2 regions of the Clostridium sp. CM036 genome follow, and region 2 is predicted to be linked to the other one. Evidence: a T-box and tRNA genes for the amino acid it is inferred to sense, from the RefSeq annotation. Region 2 holds a T-box; the other holds one or more tRNA genes.
The links. The T-box of region 2 lies ahead of ileS (isoleucine--tRNA ligase). A T-box ahead of a tRNA ligase gene usually reads a tRNA of that ligase, here a tRNA-Ile.
Positions count from the first base shown of each region.

Region 1: it has a tRNA-Ile gene. The T-box ahead of ileS (isoleucine--tRNA ligase) is inferred to sense a tRNA for this amino acid. The anticodon was not compared.

Region 1 covers NZ_CM143652.1:3,001,008-3,009,039, reverse strand. Annotated here, with positions in the region: gene fusA (elongation factor G) at 1-176, opposite strand, end outside; tRNA gene ACWJKE_RS14205 (tRNA-Asn) at 453-527, opposite strand; rRNA gene rrf (5S ribosomal RNA) at 533-649, opposite strand; rRNA gene ACWJKE_RS14195 (23S ribosomal RNA) at 739-3,664, opposite strand; rRNA gene ACWJKE_RS14190 (16S ribosomal RNA) at 3,957-5,474, opposite strand; tRNA gene ACWJKE_RS14185 (tRNA-Ala) at 6,161-6,236, opposite strand; tRNA gene ACWJKE_RS14180 (tRNA-Ile) at 6,242-6,318, opposite strand; rRNA gene rrf (5S ribosomal RNA) at 6,325-6,441, opposite strand; tRNA gene ACWJKE_RS14170 (tRNA-Asn) at 6,481-6,555, opposite strand; rRNA gene rrf (5S ribosomal RNA) at 6,561-6,677, opposite strand; rRNA gene ACWJKE_RS14160 (23S ribosomal RNA) at 6,767-8,032, opposite strand, start outside.
Region 2 covers NZ_CM143652.1:2,555,415-2,563,446, forward strand. Annotated here, with positions in the region: gene ACWJKE_RS11995 (LacI family DNA-binding transcriptional regulator) at 1-471, opposite strand, end outside; gene ileS (isoleucine--tRNA ligase) at 693-3,794, opposite strand; T-box leader at 3,922-4,140, opposite strand; gene ACWJKE_RS12005 (type I glutamate--ammonia ligase) at 4,699-6,597, shown strand; gene ACWJKE_RS12010 (MBL fold metallo-hydrolase) at 6,766-7,401, shown strand; gene nrdG (anaerobic ribonucleoside-triphosphate reductase activating protein) at 7,488-7,976, opposite strand.

The DNA.
Region 1 (8,032 bases), 450 kb from region 2:
TTTCTTTTCTTTTCTTCAATATCGTAATCACTAATTGTAGTACCATCATTAACTTTTCCGAATCTATCTATAGCTTTAGTGTAATATAATATTGATTCCATTAATGTGGTTTTTCCTGAACCACTATGTCCAACAATTCCTATATTTCTTAGATTTTTGCTTATATATTCTTTCATATACGATACCTCCTAGCTTTTCGTTAGATATATATTCATATATTCTACCTTTAAATAAAAAGCCTTTGTATATAGCTGAATTTTATAATTATTACTTTCTAAAAAAGATAAAAGTATCAATAAAATAAATTTATTGATACTTAATTATATATTTAAACTAAATATAAGTTATTACTAAAGCTCATATCTATTTTTTAAAATTTGTATATTATTTATTATAATTTTTCAAAAAATAAAAAAAAGCTAATAATTAGCTTTGTATACTTTAAATAAAAATGGCTCCGCGAAAAGGATTTGAACCTTCAACCTATCGGTTAACAGCCGAGTGCTCCACCGTTGAGCTATCGCGGAACATTACCTAGCGACAACCTACTCTTCCACAAGGTCACCCCTGCAGTACCATCGGCGCATTGAAGCTTAACCTTCGTGTTCGGTATGGGAACGGGTGTTACCTTCATGCCATAATCACTAGATTGAGAAAATAAATATTCTCTCAAAATTGCACAGTGAACTAGTCTTCTCGCTTACGCTTGAAGTATCGCTTTATTTCTAATTATATATTTAGGTCAAGCCCTCGACTTATTAGTATTAGTCAGCTGAACATGTTACCATGCTTACACCTCTAACCTATCAACCTGGTGGTCTTCCAGGAGTCTTACTAACACCGCACTTACGTGCGAGTTATGGGAAATCTCATCTCAGGGTGGGCTTCACGCTTAGATGCTTTCAGCGTTTATCCCTTCCAAACATAGCTACCCAGCGATGCCACTGGCGTGACAACTGGTGCACCAGAGGTTTGTCCATCCCGGTCCTCTCGTACTAAGGACAGCTCCCTTCAAATTTCCTACGCCCGCGACGGATAGGGACCGAACTGTCTCACGACGTTCTGAACCCAGCTCGCGTGCCGCTTTAATGGGCGAACAGCCCAACCCTTGGGACCTACTTCAGCCCCAGGATGCGACGAGCCGACATCGAGGTGCCAAACCTCCCCGTCGATGTGGACTCTTGGGGGAGATCAGCCTGTTATCCCCGAGGTAGCTTTTATCCGTTGAGCGATGGCCCTCCCACGAGGTACCACCGGATCACTAAGCCCGACTTTCGTCCCTGCTCCACTTGTAAGTGTCGCAGTCAGGCTCCCTTCTGCCTTTGCACTCTTCGCGCGATTTCCAACCGCGCTGAGGGAACCTTTGGGCGCCTCCGTTACTTTTTTGGAGGCGACCGCCCCAGTCAAACTGCCCACCTAACAATGTCCTGTGACCAGATTCATGGCCTCCAGTTAGAACCTCAGTACTGTCAGGGTGGTATCCCAAGGATGACTCCACACAGGCTGACGCCCATGTTTCTCAGTCTCCCACCTATCCTGTACAGACAATACCGAAATTCAATGCTAAGCTACAGTAAAGCTCTACGGGGTCTTTCCGTCCAATCGCGGGTAGCAAGCATCTTCACTTGCACTACAATTTCGCCGGATGTGTTGTTGAGACAGTGCCCAAATCATTACGCCATTCGTGCGGGTCGGAACTTACCCGACAAGGAATTTCGCTACCTTAGGACCGTTATAGTTACGGCCGCCGTTTACTGGGGCTTAAGTTCATACCTTCGCTTGCGCTAAGTAATCCCCTTAACCTTCCAGCACCGGGCAGGCGTCAGCCCCTATACATCAGCTTTCGCTTTAGCAGAGACCTGTGTTTTTGCTAAACAGTTGCTTGGGCCTATTCTCTGCGACCTACTTACGTAGGCACCCCTTCTCCCGAAGTTACGGGGTCAATTTGCCGAGTTCCTTAACAACAATTCTTCCGATGGTCTTAGGATTCTCTCCTCACCTACCTGTGTCGGTTTGCGGTACGGGCACCAATATCCTCGATAGAGACTTTTCTTGGCAGCGTGGAATCAGATACTTCGGGAATAAATTCCCTTCCCCATCACATCTCAGCGTTAAGAGCAAACGGATTTGCCTGCTTGCTCCGCCTAAATGCTTAGACACACATCCAATAGTGTGCACATCTTATCCTCCTGCGTCATCCCATTTCTAATAACGTCCATTGGTGGTATCGGAATATCAACCGATTGTCCATCACCTACGCCTTTCGGCCTCGGCTTAGGTCCCGACTAACCCTGAGAGGACGAGCCTTCCTCAGGAAACCTTAGGTTTTCGACCGTTAAGATTCTCACTTAACTCTCGCTACTCATGCCAACATTCTCACTTCTGTACCGTCCACCACTCCTTACGGTATGACTTCAGCCAGTACAGAAAGCTCCTCTACCGCGTACACAATTGTGTACACCCATAGCTTCGGTGGTAAGTTTTAGCCCCGGACATCTTCGGCGCAGGATCTCTTGACTAGTGAGCTATTACGCACTCTTTAAATGAGTGGCTGCTTCTGAGCCAACATCCTAGTTGTCTTAGAAATCCCACATCCTTTTCCACTTAACTTACACTTTGGGACCTTAGCTGATGGTCTGGGCTGTTTCCCTTTTGACTACGGATCTTATCATTCGCAGTCTGACTGCCGAAATAAAAGTATATGGCATTCGGAGTTTGATAGGGTTCAGTAACTGTTGTCAGCCCCTAGCCCATTCAGTGCTCTACCTCCATTACTCAATTAATCGACGCTAGCCCTAAAGCTATTTCGAGGAGAACCAGCTATCTCCGAGTTCGATTGGAATTTCTCCGCTATCCACAGCTCATCCCATGGTTTTTCAACACCAACGTGGTTCGGACCTCCACGGAATTTTACTTCCGCTTCATCCTGGCCATGGATAGGTCACCCGGTTTCGGGTCTACGACATGCAACTATGCGCCCTATTCAGACTTGGTTTCCCTTCGGCTCCGTACCTTAAGTACTTAACCTTGCTACATATCGTAACTCGTTGGCTCGTTCTACAAAAAGCACGCCGTCACACATATAAAGTGCTTCGACCGGTTGTAGGCACACGGTTTCAGGTTCTATTTCACTCCCCTTCCGGGGTTCTTTTCACCTTTCCCTCACGGTACTTCTTCACTATCGGTCACTAGGTAGTATTTAGCCTTGGGAGGTGGTCCTCCCAGCTTCCCACAAGGTTTCACGTGTCTCGTGGTACTCTGGATTAGATCTGACTGTTTTTCCTTTTCATTTACAGGCCTATTACCTTCTGCGGAGCAGCTTTCCAGCTATCTTCAATTAAGGAATTGCAGTATTTATGATCTATCCTCAACCCCCAGATCAAAGACCTGGGTTTGGGCTCTTTCCCTTTCGCTCGCCGCTACTTAGGAAATCGATGTTTCTTTCTCTTCCTCCGGGTACTTAGATGTTTCAGTTCCCCGGGTCTACCTCTGCATACCTATTTATTCAGTATGCAGTACATAGTTGTTACTATGTGGGTTCCCCCATTCGGAAATCTTTGGATCACAGGCTATTTGCGCCTACCCAAAGCTTATCGCAGCTTAACGCGTCCTTCTTCGGCTCCTAGTGCCAAGGCATTCGCCATGCGCCCTTTGTAGCTTGACCTTGATTCTGTCTATTTACATAGACGGTTATATTAATTTTGCGAAATTGTATTAAATCAATTTATAAACTACTTGCGTAGTTTTAATTTTTTTAAAACAACTTTTTTCACTGTGCAATTTTCAAAGAACATTTTAAGAAAAACTATTTATTATCTAACTCCTAAGAGTTAGATAAAATTAGTCTCTCAAAATTAAACAGAGAACTAGGTACGATTAATTACAATAGATATTTTTGAAGAATAAATTAATATTCTTCTATTGCATCGACCGAAGTCAATACATCTACTCCCTAGAAAGGAGGTGATCCAGCCGCAGGTTCTCCTACGGCTACCTTGTTACGACTTCACCCCAATCATCAATCCCACCTTCGGCCGCTGGCTCCTTACGGTTACCTCACGGACTTCGGGTGTTACCAACTCTCATGGTGTGACGGGCGGTGTGTACAAGGCCCGGGAACGTATTCACCGCGACATGCTGATTCGCGATTACTAGCAACTCCGGCTTCATGTAGGCGAGTTGCAGCCTACAATCCGAACTGGGATGAGTTTTTGAGTTTGGCTCCACCTTGCGGTCTTGCATCTCTTTGTACTCACCATTGTAGCACGTGTGTAGCCCTAGACATAAGGGGCATGATGATTTGACGTCATCCCCACCTTCCTCCCGGTTAACCCGGGCAGTCTCACTAGAGTGCTCAACTTAATGGTAGCAACTAATGATAAGGGTTGCGCTCGTTGCGGGACTTAACCCAACATCTCACGACACGAGCTGACGACAACCATGCACCACCTGTCACCCTGTCCCGAAGGACTTCGCCCATCTCTGGGTTATGCAGGGGATGTCAAGTCTAGGTAAGGTTCTTCGCGTTGCTTCGAATTAAACCACATGCTCCGCTGCTTGTGCGGGCCCCCGTCAATTCCTTTGAGTTTTAATCTTGCGATCGTACTCCCCAGGCGGAATACTTAATGTGTTAACGGCGGCACCGAGGTTCGACCCCCGACACCTAGTATTCATCGTTTACGGCGTGGACTACCAGGGTATCTAATCCTGTTTGCTCCCCACGCTTTCATGCCTCAGCGTCAGTTACAGTCCAGTAAGTCGCCTTCGCCACTGGTGTTCTTCCTAATCTCTACGCATTTCACCGCTACACTAGGAATTCCACTTACCTCTCCTGCACTCTAGACACCCAGTTTCAAATGCAGCACCCAAGTTAAGCTCGGGTATTTCACATCTGACTTAAATGTCCGCCTACGCATCCTTTACGCCCAGTAAATCCGGACAACGCTTGCCACCTACGTATTACCGCGGCTGCTGGCACGTAGTTAGCCGTGGCTTCCTCCTCTGGTACCGTCATTATCGTCCCAGAAGACAGAACTTTACAACCCGAAGGCCTTCATCATTCACGCGGCGTTGCTGCGTCAGGGTTTCCCCCATTGCGCAATATTCCCCACTGCTGCCTCCCGTAGGAGTCTGGACCGTGTCTCAGTTCCAATGTGGCCGATCACCCTCTCAGGTCGGCTACGCATCGTCGCCTTGGTGAGCCGTTACCTCACCAACTAGCTAATGCGCCGCGGGTCCATCTCAAAGTGGAATTTTCCGAAGAAAAATCCTTTGATGTTTCGATCATGCGACCAAAACATATTATGCGGTATTAATCTCCCTTTCGGGAGGCTATTCCCCTCTTTGAGGCAGGTTACCCACGTGTTACTCACCCGTCCGCCGCTAATCCACCCCGAAAGGTTTCATCGCTCGACTTGCATGTGTTAGGCACGCCGCCAGCGTTCGTCCTGAGCCAGGATCAAACTCTCAATTTAAAAGTTTACACTTTTTTAGTTGAAATGATTAATCTGCGACAACTGTTAAGTTGTTACGCAAGCTCATTACATACTTTTAGTCTTACGACTAAATTTTACTTTATACTAAAGTAATTAACTGGTTTAGCGAAATATTATTTCGCTATCTTTACCTATTTCTCTGTTTAATTTTCAAAGACCAATTTGCTTTGTCATCATGTGACGACTTCTACTATTCTACTAGGTATTTCTTGTTTTGTCAACAACTTTTTAAAAATTATTTTCATTTGAAAATATATTAAATAGTTATCAACAGTTAGCTTATCGTGCCACTTGTTTGTGACGACAAGGAATATTGTATCATAATAATAAAGTTGTATATTTGTTTTTTTTGTTATATATCCACGTTATTCTCCATTTACTCATTCTTTCATTATAATCCTTTGTTTTATATATATTGACACGCATGGTCAAGTATATAAGAAATTGTTTGTATTTAAGCATTTTATTTATTTATTTATAAACGTTATTAAGAATTTTTATATTATAGAATTTCTAACAACATTAATAATCCACTTAAATCATCTCCTGCGGAGCTGCAATCTTGGAATAAAATCAACCGCTGCACAGGAGATGATTTAACCCAGTTTTTTTACTAACAACTTATTTATCTCCACAAAAAAAACAGCCCATATTGGACTGTTCTTTGGTGGAGATAAAGGGAATCGAACCCTTGACCCCCTGCGTGCAAGGCAGGTGCTCTCCCAGCTGAGCTATATCCCCACATATGGTGGACCTTCAGGGACTCGAACCCCGGACCGACCGGTTATGAGCCGGTAGCTCTAACCAGCTGAGCTAAAGATCCATATTTACCTGGCGACAACCTACTCTTCCACAAGGTCACCCCTGCAGTACCATCGGCGCATTGAAGCTTAACCTTCGTGTTCGGTATGGGAACGGGTGTTACCTTCATGCCATAATCACCAGATTTATTAATATCCGTCATATGTTATTATATTTTAAAAAATGGCTCCGCGAAAAGGATTTGAACCTTCAACCTATCGGTTAACAGCCGAGTGCTCCACCGTTGAGCTATCGCGGAACATTACCTAGCGACAACCTACTCTTCCACAAGGTCACCCCTGCAGTACCATCGGCGCATTGAAGCTTAACCTTCGTGTTCGGTATGGGAACGGGTGTTACCTTCATGCCATAATCACTAGATTGAGAAAATAAATATTCTCTCAAAATTGCACAGTGAACTAGTCTTCTCGCTTACGCTTGAAGTATCGCTTTATTTCTAATTATATATTTAGGTCAAGCCCTCGACTTATTAGTATTAGTCAGCTGAACATGTTACCATGCTTACACCTCTAACCTATCAACCTGGTGGTCTTCCAGGAGTCTTACTAACACCGCACTTACGTGCGAGTTATGGGAAATCTCATCTCAGGGTGGGCTTCACGCTTAGATGCTTTCAGCGTTTATCCCTTCCAAACATAGCTACCCAGCGATGCCACTGGCGTGACAACTGGTGCACCAGAGGTTTGTCCATCCCGGTCCTCTCGTACTAAGGACAGCTCCCTTCAAATTTCCTACGCCCGCGACGGATAGGGACCGAACTGTCTCACGACGTTCTGAACCCAGCTCGCGTGCCGCTTTAATGGGCGAACAGCCCAACCCTTGGGACCTACTTCAGCCCCAGGATGCGACGAGCCGACATCGAGGTGCCAAACCTCCCCGTCGATGTGGACTCTTGGGGGAGATCAGCCTGTTATCCCCGAGGTAGCTTTTATCCGTTGAGCGATGGCCCTCCCACGAGGTACCACCGGATCACTAAGCCCGACTTTCGTCCCTGCTCCACTTGTAAGTGTCGCAGTCAGGCTCCCTTCTGCCTTTGCACTCTTCGCGCGATTTCCAACCGCGCTGAGGGAACCTTTGGGCGCCTCCGTTACTTTTTTGGAGGCGACCGCCCCAGTCAAACTGCCCACCTAACAATGTCCTGTGACCAGATTCATGGCCTCCAGTTAGAACCTCAGTACTGTCAGGGTGGTATCCCAAGGATGACTCCACACAGGCTGACGCCCATGTTTCTCAGTCTCCCACCTATCCTGTACAGACAATACCGAAATTCAATGCTAAGCTACAGTAAAGCTCTACGGGGTCTTTCCGTCCAATCGCGGGTAGCAAGCATCTTCACTTGCACTACAATTTCGCCGGATGTGTTGTTGAGACAGTGCCCAAATCATTACGCCATTCGTGCGGGTCGGAACTTACCCGACAAGGAATTTCGCTACCTTAGGACCGTTATAGTTACGGCCGCCGTTTACTGGGGCTTAAGTTCATACCTTCGCTTGCGCTAAGTAATCCCCTTAACCTTCCAGCACCGGGCAGGCGTCAGCCCCTATACATCAGCTTTCGCTTTAGCAGAGACCTGTGTTTTTGCTAAACAGTTGCTTGGGCCTATTCTCTGCGACCTACTTACGTAGGCACCCCTTCTCCCGAAGTTACGGGGTCAATTTGCCGAGTTCCTTAACAACAATTCTTCCGATGGTCTTAGGATTCTCTCCTCACCTACC
Region 2 (8,032 bases):
AACACTAGGTAATATTCCTCCAGCATCTGTAGTTTCTACAAGAACCGTCGGCATTTCGAGCTCTTTTATTAAGCCTATAACATTATTCTCTATGGAATTACTCATGTATATAACCCCATCTATCATTTTCTCTTTAAGTATTCTTAAAGATTCCATTTCTTTATCTACGTCTAAATCCGCGTTGCAAAGCATAATGTTGTATTTATAAATATTAGCTACATCCTCACAGCCTCTAACAATTTCAGGATAAAATTGATTTGATATATCCGGTATAATTATCCCTATAGTACTAGATTTTTGAGTTTTTAAGCTTCTTGCAACTATATTAGGCCTATACGACAATTTTTTTATAGCATCATTTACTTTTTTCTTAGTGTCTTCATTTACCACATCTATATCATTTAAAACTCTGGATACTGTGGCAATAGAAACTCCCGCTTCTCTTGCAACATCTTTTATTGACGCAGCCATATTTCTCAACTCCTACTATTTTCTTATCTTATCATTATACTGATAAAAGCCTGTCATTTCAAGTTATATATGAACTTGCTACTATTAGTATAGTTATAGTGTTCCCATTAAATCAAGTTTACAATGATATTTATAAATATATCTCATAAAGTGTACCCGCACATTATTATTACTAAAAAAGAAAGTATGTGCTTAATATCACATACTTTCTAAATCATTAATTACAATTTTTCTAAATCTAGTTTTAAATCTTCACCATTTATCTTAACCGTCGTATATTCTCTTTCACCATTATATACAACTTCTACAGATAAAGTATCCCGTTTGATTTGTTCCTCAAATCTCGAAATTACATTTTGAAGCATTTCATTTCCAGATACGTAAATTCTAATCTTATCAGCAACTTCAAAACCACTTTCTTTTCTCATGTTTTGAATCTTGCTTAAGATCTCACGTACGTTTCCTTCTTCTTTAAGTTCTTCGGTGATGTTAGTCATTAAGACTACTCCCATTTCACCTTCCCCAGCAAATGCATAGCCTTCAAGCCCTTGCATTGTAACAAGTAATTTCTCGCTATTGAGTTCTATTTCTGTTCCCGCTACATTTATAGTAACTATGCTCCCGTTACTTATAGTTTGAGCAAGCTCCATTTGGTTCATAGCTCCTATTGCTTTCTTAATTCCTGGTATTAGCTTACCATATGGCTTACCTAGCACAGGTAAATTTGGTTTAATTTCAAATTTAACATATTTAGAAATATCAGCTCCTAGCTCTACTTCTTTAATATTAAGTTCTTCTTTTACTATATCTCCATAATATTCCGGAAGAGATTTAGAACTAACTAGCATTTTAGAAAGCGGCTGTCTATTCTTTATATTAGCAGCATTTCGTGCACTTCTTCCTAATTTAACAGTCTTATAAGCCATATCCATTTCTTCTTCTAATACTTTATCCACTTGATCCTCTCTATATTCAGGCCATGCACATAAGTGAATACTTTCTGGTGCACTTTTGTCAAATGCAACTACTAAGTTTTGATATAACTCTTCTGTTATAAACGGTATAAATGGAGCAGATATTTTGGCAAAAGTTGTGATAACTCTATATAATGTCATATAAGCGCCTATCTTATCATCTGTAAGTGACTCTACCCAGTATCTTGCTCTATTGCGCCTTACATACCAATTAGAAAGTTCATCTACAAAACCTTCGAGTTCAAGAGCACCTTGAGTTATTCTATAATTTGTCAAATGGTCATCTATATTCTTAACTAATGTGTTTAATTTTGACATCATCCATTTGTCCATAATATTCTCAGATTCAAAGCTATCATATTTAGTTGGGTCAAAATTATCTATTTCAGCATATAGAATATAGAATGAATATACATTCCAAAGAGTTCCTATGAACTTCCTTTGTGCTTCAATTACCGCGCCTTCATAAAATCTTGAAGGTAACCATGGCGCACTAGCAGTATAAAAGTACCATCTTAGAGCATCTGCTCCTTGATTTTCTAGCACTGTAAATGGACTTAGCACATTCCCTTTATGCTTAGACATTTTAATTCCGTTTTTATCTAATACATGCCCTAGTACAATACAGTTTTCAAATGGGTTTGTATCAAATACAGCTGTAGATACCGCAAGTAACGTATAGAACCATCCTCTTGTTTGATCTACTGCTTCTGAAATAAATTGAGCTGGGAAATTAGCTTCAAATATTTCTTTATTTTCAAATGGATAGTGATGTTGCGCAAATGGCATTGATCCTGAGTCAAACCAACAATCTATAACTTCTTCTACTCTAGTCATAGATTTGCTACATTTTGGACATTTTAAATTTACCTTATCTATAAATGGTTTATGAAGCTCTATTCCTCCTGGCACATCTATTCCCTTTTCATTAAGTTCTGCTATACTTCCAATAAGTTCGCGATGACCGCATTCACATTCCCAAATTGGAAGTGGAGTCCCCCAATATCTAGATCTACTTATACTCCAATCTATAACGCCTTCAAGGAATTTACCCATTCTACCTGTTCGCACGTTATCTGGCATCCAATTAATTTTATTATTATTATCTATAAGTTTGTCCCTTACTGAAGACATTCTTACAAACCAACTTTCTCTTGGATAATATAAAAGTGGTGTATCACATCTCCAACAGTGTGGGTATGAGTGTTCAAATTTCTCTGCTTTATATAAAATATTGTTTTCTTTTAAGTATTCTAATATTTTAGCATCAGCCTCTTTAACAAAAATGCCCTTCCATGGAGCAACGCAATCTACAAATTTTCCTTCTACATCAACTAAATTAATAAGTGGTAAATCATATTTTTTACCAAGCAAATTATCATCTTCACCATAAGCCGGAGCAATATGGACTATCCCTGTACCATCTGAGAGTGTTACGAAATCTCCGTGTACTACATAGAAAGCTTTTTCTTTTGGAGTATAGAAATTAAACATTTGCTCATATTCAAGGCCTATTAGAGCTTCTCCTTTAAATTCACGTACTACCTCATACTCTCCCACGAGTTTACTTAATAAATCTCTCGAAAGTATTAAAGTCTCACCTTCTTGGATTACCTCAACATAATCATATTTTTTGTTTACTGCAAGTGCTACATTACTTGGAAGTGTCCAAGGAGTTGTAGTCCAAACAAGTATAAATTTTTCTTCACCCTTCACTTTAAATTTCACATATGCTGACATTTCTTTTACATCTTTATATCCTTGAGCCACTTCATGAGATGATAAAGATGTTCCACATCTTGGACAATAAGGCATTACTTTATGACCTTTGTATAATAGATCCTTATCCCACATTTGCTTTAATGCCCACCAAACCGATTCAATATAATCATTGTGATAAGTTACATATGGCTTCTCCATATCTACCCAGTATCCTACCCTATCCGACATTTCTTCCCACATATTTACATAATTAAAAACACTGTCCTTACATTCTTTCACAAACTTTTCCACACCATAAGTTTCTATTCCAGGCTTACCATTAATTCCAAGTTTTTTTTCTATTTCAAGTTCTACCGGTAATCCGTGGGTATCCCACCCAGCTTTTCTAAGAACATTATATCCCTTCATTACCTTATATCTTGGAATTAAATCCTTCATAACTCTTGTTAAAACATGCCCGATATGTGGTTTTCCATTAGCCGTTGGTGGACCATCATAAAAAGTAAAGGACTCTCCTTCCTCATTTAAATCAAAATTCTTTTGAATAATATCTTTTTCTTTCCAAAGCTTAAGCACATCTTTTTCTATATCCATAAAACTTTTTGAAGCATCATTTTTCTTATACATAATAAAACTCCTTTCCCTATTTTATTTAATAATTACTATTTGTATGTGGGGAACTTTCCTTCTGAAATATCGTTAAATCATCACCTGTGGTACTACAATATTTTTAAATATAAAAAAACCCCACCCTAAATAGGACGAAGTTAAATTCGTTATACCACCTATATAATACATATAAATTCAAGTACAATAATACCTTATTCTTTAACGCAGAAATACGGATAAGCTTACTAAACATTCAGCTCTCAGCTCCTAGGTGATTTTCTCTAAACCTTCACTATGGGTTCTCAACCTGCCCCATTCTCTGTAAGTTACTTGCTTAAATACTTTTCCTAATCAAAGCTTTTTATTAGTCATAATCAATAATTACTATGAACTTCTTATCATTATATTATAATGAATTTTCATTGTCAAATTCTTTTTAAATTCTATTGTATTTAAAAAAAAGAGGTCTATATCTAAAATTTAAAATTTGTGTTATAAATCCTATATCTTGATATTTTGGAAATACTATTCTACAAACCTTCAATAACACCTTGATTATTTAAATATCACCTTTTCATAGATGTATGTGATATAATACTAGTTAAAAATAAACTTTGTTATGATTTGAATTTATAAATGATTTTTCATTTGTAATAACTTGCAAATCAGCGCCATCGATTTATAATTTATTGTGTTTTGTGATGTTTTCTTATTGACATACTTGCATTTTCATAATAAAATCATTTTATTTACAAATAAAATTTTGTTGTATTTCTAAGAAAAGCTCTCTACTTCTATATGTGGTAGCCTTGTTACAGGCAATTCAAGTATTCTGCTAAGATCATGATTCTATTTCTAAAAAGGTTAATCAAGTCACTTTAGTGGCTTTTAAGCAATTTATATACTTTAAAGGAGGAATATTATTTTGAAAAAATTAATTTATGTAATTCCTAAAGAAAAGCATTCTGAAAAAGAAATTAAAGAAACTTTACTTGCTCACCCTGAGGTGAAATTCGTCTCACTAGTTGGTATTGACTTATCAGGTAATGACACTGACGAGAGAATTCCAATGAAAATATTCTTAAATGATATTAGTGGCTTCGCGGACGGTGCTATTCAAACTGATGGTTCATCTGTAGTATTGCCAGGTATTGCAACTCTAAACAATGCTAAATTAGACATGCTAGCAGATTTTGACTGTAATTGGTACGTCGACTACAATTATGAAAACATTGACCCTGAAACAACATTACCTATAGGTACATTAAAAATTCCATGTATATTATTACATGATAATCTCCCAGTAGATTCAAGATCAATCTTAAAAAGATCCGTTGAATGCTTTAAAACAACCCTTCTTAATTTATTCAAAGAAAATCCATCATCTTTAACTTCTTTTAATTTTGAATATAAAGATATTGATGAGCTAATGCTCACTTCTGCTACTGAGTTAGAATTTTGGGTAAAAACACCTAATGATAAGGCCGATATAGAAGAACTATCTACTTCGCAAGTACTAAAAGAGCAATATTGGAGTAAAACTAAAGGAAATGTTCGAACAGCTCTCGAGCAAACACTTCTTTTAATGGAAGAGTATGGTTTCGAACCTGAAATGGGCCATAAAGAAGTTGGTGGGGTAAAAGCTCAAATAGGTGAAGCTGGTACTCTAACACATATTATGGAACAACTTGAAATAGATTGGAAGTTTTCAAATGCTCTACAATGTGCAGATAATGAGCTATTTATCAGAAATTTAGTAAAGGAAACCTTCAGACTTAACGGTCTAGATGTTAATTTTTTAGCAAAACCTGTACATGATGTGGCTGGAAGCGGTGAACATATTCATGTTGGAGTCGCTGTAAGATTAAAAAATGGAAAGAGAGTTAACTTATTCAATTCAAATAAAAAACATTTTTTAAGCACTTTAGGTTATGCTTCCGTGATGGGCGTACTTAAAAATTATGAAGTAATAAATCCATTTGTTTCTTCAACAAATGATTCTTTAAGAAGATTAAAAGTTGGTTTTGAAGCTCCTATTTGCATAGTAACTTCACTTGGTCACAGTGTAGATATTCCATCGAGAAACAGATCTATACTTTTAGCCTTAATAAGAGACCTTGATAATCCACTTGCTACAAGATTTGAGCTTAGATCTCCATGTCCACATACTAATGCCTATTTAGCTTTATCTACCCTATATATGACAATGCTCGATGGGATTGTATATGCCATCGAAAACAATAAATCTGAAGATGACCTTTTGAAAGAATTATCTAAAGCACCAGGAGACGACAGCGATTATTTAGAAAAAGATAGAGCTTACAGAAGTGAAGAAGATGTATTCGAATTCTATACAGAAGAAGAGCGCGCAAAATATTTTGGAAAAGCACCAAAAACTGTTTATGAAAATGTTCGTACATTAGAAGAATATCCTGAAAAGCTTAAGGTTCTTACGACTTCCAATGTATTTACTACTAGCATAATAAATAGCTTTAAAATGGCAATAACCAGTAGATGGGTTACTGAAATAAATAATAGGTTATTAAATAATTATGCAGAAGAGATTCGAAAATCTGAAATGATTCACACTGCTGAAAAAGCTTTAGATTTAGATTTAGCAAATTGGCAAAAAATTAATGACCTTAGACATTCTCTTATGAAGGATACTTATTCTAAGAAAAGCCTATTTACTAAAATAAAAGAAGCCTCTAAACTTGAAAACTATGAAGAACTTTCATCATTACAAATACAATTAGATGCACAAATGGAAGAGCTTAGACATTATTATTCTAACTATAAAAAGAATTTATTAGATATTTAATAAAAATCAAAATTATATATTGTGAGTCATGAAATGACCGTATAAAATGTTCTTTTACTACACAATATATTAATTTTAAAGGCATTTCAGAAGGAAAGACTCCCACTTCTATAAGTGGGAGTCACATACCATAACAAAGAGAAACCATTTAACAAAAGGAGAATTTACATGAAAATAACTTGGTTAGGTCATTCATGCTTTCTTTTGGAAGATTCAAAAGGTGTGAAGCTTTTAACAGATCCATTTGACAATACTCTAGGGTATGATATTTATAAAGGTAGTCCAGATATTGTAACTATAAGTCATCAACATTTTGATCATAATTATATCAAAGAGCTAACTGGCAATTATAAAATCATAGATAAAATTGGTATTTCCACTTTACATGATATATCTATAAAAGGTACCCCTTCTTATCACGACAAAAATAAAGGTGCAAAACGGGGCGATAACATAATATTCACCTTTAGAATGGATGGGTATTCCTTATGTCATTTAGGAGATCTAGGCCACACTCTTTCAAATGATGATATATCCTCCCTTGGAGATGTAGATATATTGTTTATCCCAGTAGGGGGTAATTATACAATTGATGGCAAGGAAGCGTCGGAAGTTACTAAAAAAATAAACCCCAAAATAGTTATACCTATGCACTATAAAACTTCACGACTATCTCTTCCATTAGAGGGAGTAGAAACATATCTTATGCATATGAAAAACGCCTCAAAGATAGATAGTAATACTTTAGTGGTTAACGATGAAATAAAAGAATCCATGTCTGTCAAAATATTAAACTATATTTAGAAGAAAAGCCTACCATTTTTAAATAAGTGGTGGGCTTTCCTTTTTTATTTCACATTGGATCAAAATATTTATATTCGCTTATTCCATTATACAATTTGATTTTCTAAAATACTTTTTTTAACATCAATGATTCTCTGATTAGATGATCCAGTATACTTACTAGCGCCTTCCTTTAATTCTTTATCAAATTTGCCATCAATAAGTACATCAATACAACTTAATAGCCCTAGTTTGTCACTATCTCCGCTATGCATTAGTTCTTCGAAAGTGTATCCACTATAACACCAAATATTTAATCCCTGGCCCTTTAATTTCTCTGATAGTTTCGTTAAAGCTATCGCACTCTCAAAAGGTTCTCCTCCTGAAAAGGTAACCCCTTTTATTATAGGCATATTATTCTCTATTTTTTGTGCAATATCATCTATTGAAATAGAATCCCCATAATTAAAATCTTGCATAAATTCATTTTGGCAACTTTTACAGTTATGCATGCATCCAGACACAAAAATTACAGACCTAAGTCCATCTCCATTAACTAATGAATTATCTAGAAATCCGCCTATTTGAAGTTTCATTCAATCCACCACCTTTTATAAAATAATCATATGAAAATGATGGGCAATTGTTTAAT